2 regions of the Cupriavidus sp. GW822-FHT06G04 genome follow, and region 1 is predicted to be linked to the other one. Evidence: predicted binding sites of a transcription regulator. Region 1 holds the regulator's gene; the other holds the start of a gene.
What was found. The regulator FliA, encoded in region 1, starts transcription of late flagellar genes. The targets are predictions, from matches to a motif close to CTAAAGTTTNNNNNNNNNNNGCCGNTA.
Positions count from the first base shown of each region.

Region 2: a site for FliA is predicted at 1,176-1,202, ahead of AC1RKI_RS04895 (YjfB family protein). Genes of this name have one in related genera too.

Region 1 is NZ_JBXALD010000008.1:108,892-113,939, reverse strand. Features, by position in the region: gene AC1RKI_RS18805 (FAD binding domain-containing protein) at 1-649, opposite strand, end outside; gene paoA (aldehyde dehydrogenase iron-sulfur subunit PaoA) at 646-1,305, opposite strand; gene AC1RKI_RS18795 (flagellar protein FlhE) at 1,522-1,980, opposite strand; gene AC1RKI_RS18790 (RNA polymerase sigma factor FliA) at 1,980-2,696, opposite strand; gene AC1RKI_RS18785 (MinD/ParA family ATP-binding protein) at 2,806-3,621, opposite strand; gene flhF (flagellar biosynthesis GTPase FlhF) at 3,634-5,048, opposite strand, start outside.
Region 2 is NZ_JBXALD010000002.1:192,593-197,640, reverse strand. Features, by position in the region: gene AC1RKI_RS04900 (CaiB/BaiF CoA transferase family protein) at 118-1,149, shown strand; gene AC1RKI_RS04895 (YjfB family protein) at 1,279-1,470, shown strand; gene AC1RKI_RS04890 (riboflavin synthase) at 1,636-2,262, opposite strand; gene ribD (bifunctional diaminohydroxyphosphoribosylaminopyrimidine deaminase/5-amino-6-(5-phosphoribosylamino)uracil reductase RibD) at 2,309-3,430, opposite strand; gene AC1RKI_RS04880 (GspH/FimT family pseudopilin) at 3,517-4,047, opposite strand; gene AC1RKI_RS04875 (type IV pilin protein) at 4,049-4,513, opposite strand; gene AC1RKI_RS04870 (pilus assembly protein) at 4,510-5,048, opposite strand, start outside.

The DNA of each region.
Region 1 (5,048 bases):
TGACCGCCGTGATCAGCTCGCCGCGTTCGAGCGCGGTTTCGATATGCGGCGTATTGCCGGGCAACCGATGAAAATCGGCAATGGGAATCACGCGCCTTGCGCCGTCGGGGCGCACCGTCTCCACGCTGGCGTCGAGCACGCGCATGGCCACTGCCATGTCGCTCGGATGCGTGGCGATGCATGCGCTGCTGCTGCCGATCACCGCCAACTGCCGGCTGACGCCGCCAATCGCCGCGCAGCCGCTGCCCGGTTGGCGCTTGTTGCAGGCCTGATTGGTGTCGTAGAAATAAGGGCAGCGCGTACGCTGCAGCAGGTTGCCGGCGGTGGTTGCGCGATTGCGCAACTGGCCCGATGCACCGGCCAGCAGTGCGCGCGCAAGCACACCGTAGTCGCGGCGCACGCGCGTGTCCGCCGCCAGATCGGTATTGCGCACCAACGCACCCACGCGCAGGCCGCCCTCGGCCGTGGGCTCGATCTTGTCGAGCGCCAGTCCATTCACGTCGATCAGGTGGGTGGGCGATTCGATGCCAAGCTTCATCAGATCCAGCAGATTGGTGCCGCCCGCGATAAACCGCGCGCCGGGCGTCTGCAGGGCTGCCGCGGCGGCATCGGCCGGCGACGTGGCGCGAGCGTAGGAGAATGGATTCATGACTGGCCCCCTGCAACTTCGGCAATCGCCTCGACAATGTTTGAATACGCGCCGCAGCGGCAGATATTGCCGCTCATGCGCTCGCGCAGTTCATCTGCCGACAGCAGCGGGCGCGCGTTGAGATCGGCGCTGACGTGGCTAGGGATGCCTGCGCGGATTTCATCGAGCACGGCCACGGCCGAGCAGATCTGGCCCGGCGTGCAATAGCCGCACTGGTAGCCATCGTGCTTAACGAACGCGACCTGCATCGGATGCATGCGATTGGGCGTGCCGAGGCCTTCGACCGTGGTGATCTTTGCGCCTTCGTGCATGACGGCAAGGCTCAGGCATGAATTGATGCGCCGGCCGTCGACGATCACCGTGCACGCGCCGCATTGGCCGTGATCGCAGCCCTTCTTGGTGCCGGTGAGATGCAGATGCTCGCGCAGTGCGTCGAGCAGCGTGGTACGAGTATCGAGCTCAAGCGCGCGTGACTGGCCATTGACGATGAATGACACCTTCGAAGCCACGGGCTTCAGGGCGGCTGGCGAGCGCGGCGCGGGCGCCGTTGCGGCAGCCGTAGCGGCGCCGGCCGGCGCTGCCGCAGCCGTGATCGATGCCGCACCGGCCACCACGAATTCACGGCGCGAAAGCTTGATGTCGCGGAAGTCTTCCATGTTGTTGGATCCTTTCTGGCTGACAGCGGATGGCAACGTGGCGGGACTTGCACGTAGAAATTACATGCCGGCATGCGACATGGCGGACGCGAGGTCCGCGCAAATATGCACGATAGGACGAATACGGCGCACGCCGCACGTTGCCTGGCGGGATGGCGCACAAACCATGCCACCGGGCGGTGGCATTGCGCCGTGGCAACGCGTTGATTTCAGGTCTTAGCGGTAACTGACAGTCACCTCGTTGCTGCGGCCTTGCAGCATCGGCATGAGGCCGCCCTGGCCCGGCACGCGATAGGCGAAGACGAATCCCTTGGTCGCGTCGTCGCCAACAAAGGCATCGGTCTTGCCCTCGGCGCCGGGCAGCAGAACGCATCGATCCGCATTGCACAGATACGCTTGCAGATCGACCGGCGGGGTACGGGTGAAGCTGTAGCGCCAGCGCACCGAGGTGATCCGTCCCGTCGCCTGCGGCATCGTAGCGGCGGGCAGCACCGGTAAAGACAGTGTGCGCTGCCCCCGGTTTGCGATCTGCGGCGCCCCGGCGGATGCGGTCCACGCATAGCGCGAACCCGTGATCTCGTAGGTCGCCTTCATGAAGACCGGCGCGGACGTCTGCGCGGCAGACCAGCCCGGGCCAAACGCGCACAGCGCGGCGATCACGATGGCGCGCTGCATTACAGCATCCCGCGCAGCTGGTTGCGCAGGCGCGCGATCGCCTGGCTGCGAATCTGGCACACGCGCGACTCCGTCACTTCCAGCACCGCGCCGATTTCGCGCAGGTTCAGTTCCTGGTCGTAGCACAGCGACAACACCAGCTTTTCGCGTTCGGGCAATTTGTCGATGGCGCGGATCAGCGCATCGCGCATGCCCGATTCCATCAATACGGTCAGCGGATTCGCGTCGTCGGTAACGCCCAGATGCCGATCGAGAAAATCCTCCTCGCCGGACCGCTCGAAGTCTTCGTAGTGCAGCAACTGGCAGCCATAGACCTCGTTAAGCAGCTCCTGGTATTCGTCGAGCGCCATGTCGAGCTCCTTGGCCACCTCGGAGTCGATCGGCGTGCGGCCGAGCTTCTGCTCGAGCTGACGTTGGGTACGCTCGATCTTGCGCGTGAACTGCCGCAGGCTGCGCGACTGCCAGTCGTTGGCGCGCACTTCGTCCAGCATCGCGCCGCGGATGCGCTGGCTGGCGTAGGTCTCGAACCGCGCGCCGTGGTTGTCTTCATAGCGCTTGGCGGCGTCGAGCAGGCCGATCATGCCAGCCTGGATCAGGTCGTCGATCTGCACGCTGGCGGGCAGTTTTGCCGCCAGTTGCAGCGCGATGCGCCGTACCAGTGGTGCGTGGGATTTGACCACATCCGCCTGCTCGAGCTTTCCCTGAATCGTGTACATGGGTGGAACTCTCGGTAAATACTTTCTGAGTGGGCCAGTGCCGCGGAGACTGCAATCGGCGACTGGCAGGCTGAGTTTCCGGTCCGGTCGAGACTTCTTGTTCTTTGCTTCATGCGGGAACGGCCGAAGCCATCCCACGGGGCGATGCTGTCTGTCGCAACGGCCATGCGCCAACACTGCTGGCGATGTGCCGCAACGCGCCGGTGGCCGCGGCGGCGGGATACGCCTCCACCACGCAGCGCCCGAGCTGGAGCGCACGCGCCACCAGCGGATCGATCGGCAGATACCCTGCCAGGCCGGCCTCCACGCCCAGGTACTGGCTCGCCGTGCGAGTCAGGTTGCGCGCAAGGGCCGTGACCGCGCCTTCCGTGGCCGCCAGATTGACGACCAGCTGGAATTGACGGCATGCGTATTCGTGATGCAGCCGCTTGATGCATGCATAGGCTGCCGTGATCGACGTCGCTTCCGGGCGCAGGACGATCACGAAGTTGTGCGCGGTGGCGGCGATCGGCGACAGCGCGCCGGTGGCGTCGCGTCGCGCATCGATCAGCACCGAGCGCATATCGGGCAATTGCGCCGACAGCGTCCGCTCGTCGGGCATCGCGCCCGCCGCAAGCTGGCCGGCGGGCAGCACGCCGACGCCGCTGGCCGGGCGCGAGCCGAGCGCGGCGGCAAGCGGCACGCGTGCGGCCAGCACATCGGCCAGCGTAGCGCTGGGCGTGGCGCCGGCAAGCCGCATGGCACGCGCGCCGTGGACGTCCTCGTCCACCAGCAGCACGCGCTCGCCCTGCATCGACAGCGCATTGGCCAGGCCCAGCGCCACCGTGGTGGCGCCGGCCCCGGGTTCGGCGGCGACCACCGCGATGCGTCGCGTCACGCGTGGCGCCAACAGGCGGCGCAGGCTTTCTGCCTGATCGGAAGCCATCGGATTCAAGGCTTACTCCCCGGCCGCCGCGAACTGCGGCATGGCATCCATGGCGGCCATCGCCCGCATCGCGGACGCAGCGGATTCGGGCGCGTCGGCCGCTGGTTCGACGGCCATCATCGCGGGCGATGCGCTGCGGCCCGGATAGTTTTCCAGCACGTCCAACAGCGCCAGCAGCCGGCCCATGCCTTCGTTGAGCACCGGCCCGGCAACCGGCGCATTGACGCGCGCCGAGGCGCGACCGGCCAGTCGCGACAGGAATGCCGGCGCCGTCGGCGTCGGCGTGTGTTGCAGGCGCAGCGCGGTCAGACCCAGTTGCAGCGCCACCATGCTGGCGCAGGGCATGGTCTCTTCATCGGCGTCCTGCGCGAAATGGTCCATTGCGTGGCGCAACGTGCGGAACTGATCCTCCGCGTCGAGCGTCCATTGCGCCCAGCGCGCGACCTGCGCGGCATCGTTGGCCAGTGCCGGATCACACAGCGTGTACTCGACGGACAGCGTGTCGCCGGTGTCGCGCGCGATCATGCGCGACACCACCAGGCACGCCTCGGTGCCGGTTTCGGCAGCTTCGCCCGCGTTGGCGGCATTGGCACGTCCGCGCGCGGCGGCGCGCACCTGGCCGTCCGGCACGCGCACCAGGCAATGCGCGAGCCAGTGCACGGCATCGCGGTCGCGGCAGCGCACGTCGCCGATGGCGTGGAACGTGAGCGTGTCGGCAATCGTGTCGACCTTGTTGGCCAGACCGTTGGCAATCACGCGCGTGGTCTTGCGCGTGCCTGCCACCCAGCGTTCGCCGCTTTGCTGCCAGCGCGCAAGCGTGGCGGGGCTGGGCAGCGACGTGTTGAGGTTGACCACCGTGCGCGCGGCAGCCAGCGTGGTGCGCACCGTGGCGGCTTCCGCTTCGGCATCGGCTTCGGCCAGCGACTGGCGCGTACGGCTGGCGGGCACCACGGTGCTGGCCAGCGGCATGCCGTCGCGATCGGACAACCACAACGTCTGCTGCATCATCTGCGGCGCGCGGCGGCCCTGCACCGGCTGGGCTACGCTCTGCGTCACCGCCAGCACGTGGCGATCGCAAACGCGGCTGGCCTCGCGGCACATCGCCAGGCGCACCTGCTGGACCATCGGTCGCAGCGCCGCCGCACCGGCAGTGCGCTGCTGCCACAGCTGCCGGGCCAGATCGAAGCCGTACGGCGCGGCGTTGAGTTCTTCGACGCAGACGCCGACGGCGTTGGCGCTATCGGTCAGCGACCGCAGCATGTCGTCGGCGCCATTGCGCTCGGCCGCGCGCGGCGCCACAGCGTCGACGGCGCCGGCCTGGCGGCGCGCCACATCGGCGTCATTGAACAGCGACCCGCGACGCGGCGTGAGGAATGCGCGTTCGACCAGTGCACTGGCCTGCGCCAGTTCGAGATGTTCCGGCACGC
Region 2 (5,048 bases), on a different contig from region 1:
GTTCGCGGCGCCAATCGAAGCGCCGATCCGCAGCCACGGGTTGGCCCGGGTTGCACGGAAGTGCGTAAAGCGGCATATCGGAAGACGCCTTTTTGGCCGGCAAACAGGAGACATCGCATGACACCACCGCTGCAGGGCATCCGCATCGTCGAATTCGAAGGAATCGGCCCGGGGCCGCTGGCCGGCAGGATGCTGGCGGACATGGGAGCGGAGGTTGTGGTCGTCACCCGTCGCCAGCGCGTGGCCGTGGCCGAGCAACTGGGCGGCGCAAAGGCGAGCCCGCTGCGGCGGGGCAAAACCATCGTGCCGCTCGACCTCAAGCAGCCGGGCGATCTGGCCCAAGCCATGGATCTGGTAGCCAGCGCGGCGGGACTGATCGAGGGCAATCGACCCGGCGTGATGGAGCGACTGGGCCTGGGGCCCGCCGACTGCGCGCTGCGCAATCCCGCGCTGGTCTATGGCCGGATGACCGGCTGGGGCCAAAGTGGGCCACTGGCCCAGGTGGCCGGGCACGACCTCAACTATGTCGCGTTGACCGGCATGTTGTCACTGGCGGCGCGTCCGGGCCAGACGCCGATGATTCCGCCGACGGTGGTCGGCGATGCCGGCGGCGCACTGGGGCTGGCCTTCGGCATGGTCTGCGCGATGCTGGACGCGCGCGCCACGGGCCGCGGGCGCGTGGTGGATGGCGCGATCGTCGATATGGTCGCCATGCTGGGCAGCATCGCGTTGTGGGTGCGAAACAATGGCCAACTGGACGGCCCGGCGCCGAGTCCCTTCCATCAATCGCCGTTCTACGACGTATATGAGTGCGCCGATGGTGGATTTATCACGATCGGCGCGCTGGAGCCACAGTTCTACGCGTTACTGCTGCAGAAGCTGGGCATGACGGACGTGGATCCCGCCACGCAGTACGACGCCGGCTCGTGGCCGGCGCTGAAGCAGCGTTTCAAGACATTATTCCGCAGCCAGCCGCGCGCGCACTGGGACGCCTTGCTGGGCGGCACCGATGTCTGCTACGCGCCAGTGCTCAGCATTGCCGAAGCCGCGGCGCATCCGCACAACGCAGCGCGGGGATTGTTTGTCCAAAATGGCGACGGCACGCTTGATGTGGCAGGCGCCCCGCGATTTGTCCCGCTGGACCGTTAGCTTTTCCGGCCGACGGCAAGCGGCCGCTCAAGGTATCTGGTTTGCCGCCGAAAACAAGGATGCGGACGCGTGGCGCACGCGAGTGCGTCGCGCGCGCCGTATTTCCCAACTCGTACAAGGTAGTCCTTCATGAGTACTTCCCTCGTCAGTTCGCTGGGCGCGGCCGATGCCGGCAGTGACCCGGTGGCGCTGCTGATGCTGCGCAAGACGCTGGATCTGCAGGCCCAAGGTGTTGCACAACTGTTGCAAGGCGCGACACCTGTGGCATCGTCCGGCAGCAATCCGCCGCATCTGGGCAACACCATCGACATCAAGGTGTAACGCCTCTGAAAGCGCGGGCGGTCTTCGGTGTGCCTGCCGAAGGCCGCTTGCCCGGCGGCGCCTTGACAGGAAGGAACGGGCAACGGCCGCAGGTCCTCCCGACGATTTCGGTCCTGGTCGTGCTTTGCCTCAGGCTTGACGCCTCAGCTCAACGGCCACGCATGCTCAGCCGTTGTGTTGCACGCCGGATGCCGACAGCATCCGCTCCACATAGCGTGCAATCAGATCGATTTCCAGATTCACGCGCTTGCCCGCCGACAGCTCGTTGAGCGTGGTGACCTCCACCGTGTGCGGAATCAGGTTGATCGAGAATTCGCAACCCTCGGCCGAATCGCTGACATTGTTGACGGTCAGCGATACACCGTTGACCACCACAGAGCCCTTGTAGGCGAGGTAGCGGCCAAGCTCGCGCGGCGCGCGGATGCGCAGCTCGTGCGATTCGCCGACCGGGGCGAAGCGCACCACCTCTCCAAGGCCGTCGACATGGCCCGACACCAGATGACCGCCAAGTCGGTCCGCCAGGCGCAGTGCCTTCTCGAGGTTGACGCGGCCCGGTTGATCCAGCCCCACGGTCTTGTCCAGCGATTCGCGCGAGACATCGACTTCGAAATGGCCGGGCTCGAGCGTCACGGCCGTCATGCATGCGCCTTGGATCGCGATGCTGTCGCCGATGCCGACATCGGACAAGTCCAGATCGCCGGCCGCCACGCGCAGGCGTACCCCTGCGTTGACGTCGCCAAGCGGGGTGACCGATTCGATGCGGCCAACCGCCGCCACGATGCCAGTAAACATGTTTGCCTCTTCAAGTATGCGTAGTGCGTAGTTGTCTGGTGCCGGCTCAGTGCGTGTTATCGGCACGGCGCGCAATCAGGCGCAAATCGTCGCCGATCTGGCGCACTTCATGCCAGCGGAAGGATGCGGCGTCGTCGAGCTTGGCCAGGGGCGGGAGATTGAACATCCCTTGCGCATCGCCCAGCAGCTTCGGCGCCAGATAAATCAGCAGTTCGTCCGCGCAGCCTTCGCGAATCAGCGATCCATTGAGCTTGAAGCCCGCTTCGACGTGCAGTTCGTTGATGCCGCGTTGCCCGAGCGCCTCGAGCATGCGTCGCAGTTCGACCTTGCCATGGCGATTGGGCAGCACCACCACTTCGACACCGCGCGCTTCCAGCGCCTGCCGGCGGGCCTTGTCGTCGATGGCGCAGAACACGAGCACCGGTTTCGCGAATTCGCCAGTGTCGCGATTGAGGATCTGCGCATCGAGCGGAACTTCGAGGCGCGAATCGACGAGCACGCGTTGCGGCTGGCGCGGCGTGGAAACGGCGCGCACGGTCAGTGCCGGGTTGTCGTCGCGCACCGTACCGATGCCGGTGAGAATGGCGCAGGCGCGTGCGCGCCAGGCGTGACCATCGTCGCGCGCAGCCTGACCGGTGATCCATTGGCTGGTGCCGTCATGCAGCGCCGTGCCGCCATCCAGCGACGCAGCCACTTTCACGCGCACCCACGGCAAGCCGCGCGTCATCCGCGAAACAAAGCCGATATTCAGATCGCGTGCCTCTTTTTCCAGCAAGCCGCACCGAACATCGATGCCAGCATCGCGCAGCCGCTGCAGTCCGCGACCCGACACCGCCGGGTTCGGGTCTTCCATGGCCGCCACCACGCGCGCGATGCGCGCCCGCACCAATGCGTCAGCGCATGGCGGCGTGCGGCCGAAGTGGCTGCAGGGTTCGAGCGTTACGTATGCGGTGGCGCCGGCGGGATCGTGCCCGTGCGCGATGGCGTCCTTCATCGCCTGGATCTCGGCGTGATCCTGTCCGGCTGGCTGCGTGTAACCCTGACCGATGATCCGGCCATCCTTCATCAGGACACAACCGACGCGAGGATTTGGCGTGGTCGTGAACATCCCGCGTGCTGCCAGCGCGAGGGCTTGTTCCATGGCGGTGTGGTCGGAATCGGAAAACATGGCGTGCGGAATCGGGCCGAAAGAGGAAATCGGGAGTCAGGACCTGGCGTCGTCAGGCGGGGCGCGCATGGGCTGGCGTCGGGTGGTCAATCGCAGTCGGTATCCACGCCGGGTTGGCAAATCCGTATGCGCCCCTGGGCACCCAGCCGGACTTGTCGTTGTGCGTGGCCGCAGCTCACCTGAAACGTGGCGGCAAAGAAACCGCCATGCTCAGACCGTGAGTATCCCACAGCTGTCAAGCGCAGGCTTTGGCTCCCCGCGGCGCCTCCCGTACCGCGCAATGCCACGCCCAGGCATCGTTCGTTGAGCGCAACGACTGCAAACGGTGCGTCCGTGGTGTCCGCGTCTGCGTCGGGCACGCTAAGCTGCCAGCCGTGATCGAGCGCTGTGTTGTCGCCGAGCGGCTCCAACAGGACCTCCATACGCCGATTGGCTGCGGTGGAGCGCGCCAGCGCCAGCGACGCCGCAAGGCGATCCGCGGCCTGTGTGGCGATCATGGTGGCGTGCATGTCGCGCAGCATGGGCCACGCTGCTATTGCCAAGGTCAGCGCCACAGCCAGCGCGATGAGCGTTTCGGCAAGGGTTGCGCCCTGCTGCGATGAGATCGTGCGGGTCATTTCAACAGTTGGGCGGCAGCGGCAGGGCTTCACCAAGTTCGGTGGGCACGGAAAGCCACTCGCCGCTGCTACGCAGCACCAGGGTCCCGCACGCCGCATCGGGGCGCACTGGTGTGGCGCGAACTTCCACGCAATGCGACAGAGAGCGCCCCGCGCAACTGGTGGCTGTCAGCCAGTGACGCGTGGGAGCAGGGGGTGGTGGCAGCGGCTTTGGCCAGTCGCCGGCGGGCGAAGCGCCGCCCGGCTCGCTTGCGTAGGTGGCGGTGAGCAAAGCGTGTCGTTCGAGCGTCAGCATCGCCGCGATCATCTCGGCGCGCGCCTGCATCCGCCAGCCCCGTTCGATGTGCCGTTGCCACGTCGGCAATGCAAGCGTCATCACGATTGCGACGATCGCAAGCGCCGCGACCAGCTCCGGTAGCGAGAATGCGAAGTGGCCCGCGCGCAGGTGGAGACGTTCCTTGCTCATGATGGTGACCGAATCAGTTCGCGCCAGCCGAGCCGGCCACGCTGCCGGTACCAGGTGGCTTGCTGGGTGAGACGCGCGGTGTCGCCATCGATCTGCCAAAGCTCAAGCCTGAACGCGTCGCGCGATGTTTTGCCGGCCGACGTATCCGCCCCGGTCGACGTGGCCGTCGATACGACGACCGGGGCGACCTCGCCGTCGAACGGCAGACCTGTCACCGCCGGTGCAATAGCGCCGTTGGCGTCGGTGGCGATCACGGATTCTCCCGTCGCGGCATCGACCAGATAGCTGCGTTGCCGGCCGTCTGGCGTTACGGTGGTGAAGCTCAAATGAACCGGCGTGGGTCCCTGCAGCGTTTCAATGCGCTCGCCTTCATGGGGCAGCCGGAGCGTCCAGCCGTTCTCCGATGTGGCCACGCCGGCCTGATGGGTGCGCAAGACAACGCCGTCGCCATCGGCAAGCGCATCAACCTGTGCCGGCATGCCGCGGCCGGGGCGATCGGGAATCGCGGAAAGCTCTCCGCCCGAGCCGAACACCA